2 regions of the Gryllotalpicola koreensis genome follow, and region 2 is predicted to be linked to the other one. Evidence: riboswitches for the same ligand, from Rfam matches in the RefSeq annotation. Region 2 holds a riboswitch; the other holds the start of a gene.

Region 1 (2,385 bases), on a different contig from region 2:
ATCGCGTACAGCTTGCGGCGCACCTCGTCGAGCAGCGCGGCAGCCTGCTTCTGCTGCGCCGACGTGCCGGAGCGCTGCACCTGCGCCGCCGCCTGCGCCAGCTCCATCCCAGCCGCCGGCAGGGGACCGAACAGCTCGTGCTTGCCGGATGATGTCCATGACGTAGCGCGCTCGGCCGCGGCATCCGCCTCGGCCTGCCCCTGCTCTGTGAGGGAGTAGGTCTTGCGCCCGTCCGTCACCTCGGCGGCGATCACGCCCTCGTCGGCGAGCAGCTGCAGCATCGGGTAGACCTCGCCGGCGGCGGGCTTCCACGAGCCGCCGCTGCGCGAGTCGATCTCGGCGATGATCTCGCCGCCGTGCGCGGGCTTCTCGGCGAGCAGCGCGAGGATCGCGAGCCGCACGTCGCCGCCGCGCTGCTCCCGCGGCGACAGGCGCTGCTCGACCGCGGAGCGCAGCTGATCGAACGCGTCAGACAGAGAAGGGCCGGCACCACGCCGTGCGCCGTATCCGCGCGAGCCGAAGCCCCCGCTCGTGAAGGGACTGCTCATGACGACCTCCTGACGTCAGCGGCGCTCGGAGCGCCGCTTCTCCTCCCGGCGCTTGCGCCAGATCAGCACCCGCAGCAGCACGATGAACGCGACGGTGACCGCGATCACGGGGGCGAACGGGCTCATGCGGCCCAGTCTATGATTGGCGGCAGTACACGGGAGTCCGGTGAGCCGGGCTGAGAGGAAGGTTCTCAACCTTCGACCGTCGAACCTGATCCGGGTCATGCCGGCGCAGGGAGGCAGAATCTCAACATCCCGTGCCCTCGTTTCGTGAGCGAAAGGGATGAACGAGTGCACGCAACAACCGATTCACTGACGGCTGCCGCGCCGAAGCGCGCCAGGTCGCTGAAGTGGCGCCCCGTCGACATCGTCGTGGCCGCCGTGCTGGCGGTCGCCGCCGGCATCGTCTTCTGGGTGTGGGACCTCGCGTCCAACCCCGTCGGCGCGCCGATCGAGGCGGCCCTGCCCGGGCTGCAGGGCATCATCAACGGGCCGTGGCTGTTTGCCGGCGTGCTCGTGGGGCTCGTGGTGCGCAAGCCGGGCGCCGCGCTGTTCGGCGAGCTCGTCGCGGCGAGTGTGTCGGCGCTGCTCGGCACGGTGTGGGGCCCCTTGACGCTCGTTTCCGGCCTCGTGCAGGGCCTCGGCGTCGAGGCCGTCTTCGCGATCCTGCTCTACCGCCGCTGGGGTCTCGGCGCCACGCTGCTCGGCGGTCTCGGCGCCGGCGTGGGCGAGTCGATCCTCGACCTCACCGTGTGGTATCCGGGCGCGAAGCCGCTGTTCGCGGTGCTGTACGCCTCGAGCACGATCGTCTCGGGCATTGTCGTCGCCGGCCTCGGCTCGTGGCTGCTCGTCAAGGCGCTCGCCAAGACGGGGGCGCTCAGCCGCTTCGCGTCGGGGCGCGAGGCGGTGGCGCGGTCCTGAGCGCGAGGGGTTCGACCCGGGCAGCCGGGGTCACGGCCCGGGGCTGGGGCTGGCGTCACGCGGGCCGCCGCGCGTGGGCGCTCGATGGGCTCGATCTCGTCATCGAGCCGGGGGAGCGGGTGCTGCTGCTCGGCGCCTCCGGCTCCGGCAAGTCGACACTGCTCGCGGCGCTCGCGGGCGTGCTCGGCGGCGAGGACGAGGGGGAGGAGCGCGGCACGCTCCTCGTCGATGGGGCAGATCCGGCCGCCCTGCGCGGGCGGGTCGGGCTCGTCCTGCAGGACCCCGACGCGCAGCAGGTGCTTGCCCGGGTCGGGGACGACGTCGCTTTCGGGCTCGAGAACCTCGGCGTGCCGACGAACGAGCTGTGGCCGCGCGTCGCCGAGGCACTCGACGCGGTCGGCCTCGACGTGCCCTTCGGCCGGCAGACCGCCGAGCTCTCCGGCGGGCAGAAGCAGCGCCTCGCCCTCGCCGGTGTGCTCGCGATGCGCCCCGGACTGCTGCTGCTCGACGAGCCGACGGCGAACCTCGACCCGGAGGGCGTCGCCGAGGTGCGCGACGCGGTGGCGAGGGTGACGGATGCCACGGGCGCGACGCTCGTCGTCGTGGAGCACCGCGTCGCGGTGTGGCGCGACCTTGTGACCCGGGCGATCGTGATCGGCCCGGACGGCCGGCTGCTCGCCGACGGACCACCTGACCGCGTGCTCGCGGAGCGCGCTGACGAACTCGCCGCGACAGGCGTCTGGGTGCCCGGCCGCCGGGTGCTCCCGCCGCTGCCGGTGCGGGCCGCGGGCGCACCGCTGCTGTCCGCGCGGGGACTCGCCGTCGGCCGCGCCCGTTCGGCGACGGTGGCAAGCGGTCTTGACCTCGAGCTGGGGGAGGGCGAGGCGCTCGTCGTCTCCGGGGCGAACGGCGCTGG
Region 2 (2,385 bases):
GGCGCGCCGCGAGGAAGACGTCGACCCGATCGTTGACGATCAGCGCCACTCCTTCCGGCAGCACCGCGGCGACCCGCAGCACCGTGTCGAGGAACTCCCGCGCCGAGGCATCCTTCTCGCGCAGCTGCACCGCTGTCACTCCGGCCTCGGCGGCGGACCGCACCAGATCCACGAGGTCATGACCGGCTGCCGCGGCGAGCCTGGAGTCGGTCACGAGATAGACAGAGAGGTTAAACACGGATGGCCGCCCTCTCGCGAATGTCGTCGGCGGTCACGGTCGCAAGTGCGTCGAGGTGGGCCGCGAGGAAAGTGCCCGGCCCGGATGCTCGTTGCGCCGCGAGCTCGGCCGCCACCGTGTAAACGGTCGTCGCAGCGACGGTAGCGGCGAAGGGATTGTCGTCGATTGCGGCGAATGCCGCCATCACCGCGCCGAGCGCGCATCCGCCCCCGGTGATCTGCGTCAGCGACGGATGCCCGTTGCGGATGCGAGCCGAGCCTCGGCGATCGACGACGAGGTCCTCGGGGCCGGAGACCGCGACGACCGCGCCGATCGACTCGGCGAGGGAGCGTGCGGACGGGACAGCCGCCTCCACGACGAGCGAGGAGTCCACACCGCGTCCGCCCGGCCCGGCATCGGCCAGCGCGACGATCTCCGACGCGTTGCCGCGCACGATGGCGGGGGCCAGCGCGCGTAGCCGAGACGCGAGCGGCGTGCGCACCGGAAGGGAACCGACGGCGACGGGGTCGAGCACCCACGGCGTTCCGCTCTTGCTCGCGCCGTCGACGGCTTCGAACATGGCCTCGCGTTGCTCAGCGGTGGGCGTCCCGAGGTTGACCAGCAATCCCGAGGCCATGTCGGCGAACATGCCGGCCTCCCCGGGGATGTCCACCATCGCGGCCGATGCGCCGAGCGCCAGCAGCACGTTGGCGGTGTGGCCAGCCACGACACGGTTGATGATGCACTGGACGAGCGGCATCTGTGCCCGCACGGACGCGAGGTCGGCACAGGTTGATTCGATCAGGTTTTCTGGCGTGCGCAACATGCGCGACATCCCTTCGCTAGTACGAACTAGATCAGGTTCGACGGGTGTGATCTCAGCCCAAGTCGGGCACCCCGTGTCACGTTCTGTGAGTCAGGTTAGCGGGTGCGAATCGAACGCCGCGATCACGCCGATCATGTCGAGAGCACCGTCGCCTGCCCGCACCGCTGCCTCGTACAGCTCACGGCTTGCCCGGGTGAGCGGATGAGCTGCCTGCGCGTCTATCGCAGCGTCTTCGACGAGGCGTGCGTTCTTGAGCACATCCGCGATCGCCGCCTGTGGCGCGAAATCGCTTTGAGTCAACTTCAGCGCTTTCCCTCGGGAGGCCACGGATGACATGGGCCCGGCGTCGAGAACCGCTCGGAGCACCTCTGCGTCCACACCGGTCCTGGCTGCGAAATGGAACGTCTCGGCCAGACCCGTGACCATGGTGATCAAGAAGGTGTTGACGGCGAGCTTCGTTGCGAGCGCCGATGGCACCGGCCCGCAGCGAAAGCGCTGCGCGCACATGGCGTCGATGATCGGCTCGATGTCGGCGATGGCGTCTTCGGAGCCGGCAAGCATCGCCACCAGTGTCCCCTCGGTAGCCGGGCCGCGGGAGCCTGAGACAGGTGCCTCGACATATCGGCCGCCGTGTGCGTGGACGTCTGCGGCCAGCGCCTGCGAGTAGGCCGTGGTGAACGTGCCCATCTGAACGATGGTGTGGCTGCCGACCAGGCGCCCGAATTCGGGCGTATCGCGCGCCAGGACGGCGTCGACCGCTGCCTCGTCGCGGAGCATCAGGACCACGGTCTCCGCGTGCGAGAACACGCCCGCGACGTCGGCGGCGGCGTGAGCGCCGAGGGCGACGAGCTCCTCGACCGGCGCTGCGGAACGAGCCCAGACAGCAAGGTCGAAGCCTGCGGCGATGAGATTCTTCGCCATCGGCACTCCCATGATGCCGAGGCCGATGAATCCGAGATGTCTGCCGTTCATTCGTCATTCCCTTCCGCTTGGCCCACCAGGCGTTCGATCGCGTCCCGCGCGTGAGCGGCTGCCGCAGGCCGTGTCGGCGCAGGCAGCAGTCCGAGGAGCCGCTGCCGGTGCCGTTCGCCGAGAAGGAGGGCGAACAGGGCCTCGGCTTGCGCGGCATCAGGAGTGCCGAGGTGCTCGCTGAGCGCGGCGATATAGCCGCGAGGGCCGTCCTCGTAGAAGCGGCGCGCGAGTTCGGGGAACCGGCGGGATTCAGCGATCATCAGCCGGTGCAGGCCGACCGCCTCGTCTGAGTGGAGCGTGAAGACGATCTCCGCCGCAAGGTCGTTGAGGTCCTTTCCCCGAGCCGGTGGCCTCAGCGTGCGGTCGCGAA

The links. A riboswitch is a leader RNA that binds a small molecule or an ion and turns the genes downstream of it on or off. The one in region 2 is predicted to bind thiamine pyrophosphate.
Region 1: linked by a shared signal. The riboswitch ahead of ABD708_RS05315 (ECF transporter S component) and the one ahead of thiM (hydroxyethylthiazole kinase) in region 2 are both predicted to bind thiamine pyrophosphate.

The regions. Positions count from the first base shown of each region.
Region 1 covers NZ_BAABBW010000002.1:88,792-91,176, forward strand. Annotated here, with positions in the region: gene ABD708_RS05310 (PadR family transcriptional regulator) at 1-548, opposite strand, end outside; TPP riboswitch at 694-804, shown strand; gene ABD708_RS05315 (ECF transporter S component) at 840-1,469, shown strand; gene ABD708_RS05320 (ABC transporter ATP-binding protein) at 1,388-2,385, shown strand, end outside.
Region 2 covers NZ_BAABBW010000004.1:448,819-451,203, reverse strand. Annotated here, with positions in the region: gene thiE (thiamine phosphate synthase) at 1-214, opposite strand, end outside; gene thiM (hydroxyethylthiazole kinase) at 231-1,052, opposite strand; TPP riboswitch at 1,035-1,127, opposite strand; gene ABD708_RS13945 (NAD(P)-dependent oxidoreductase) at 1,134-2,015, opposite strand; gene ABD708_RS13940 (TetR/AcrR family transcriptional regulator) at 2,012-2,385, opposite strand, start outside.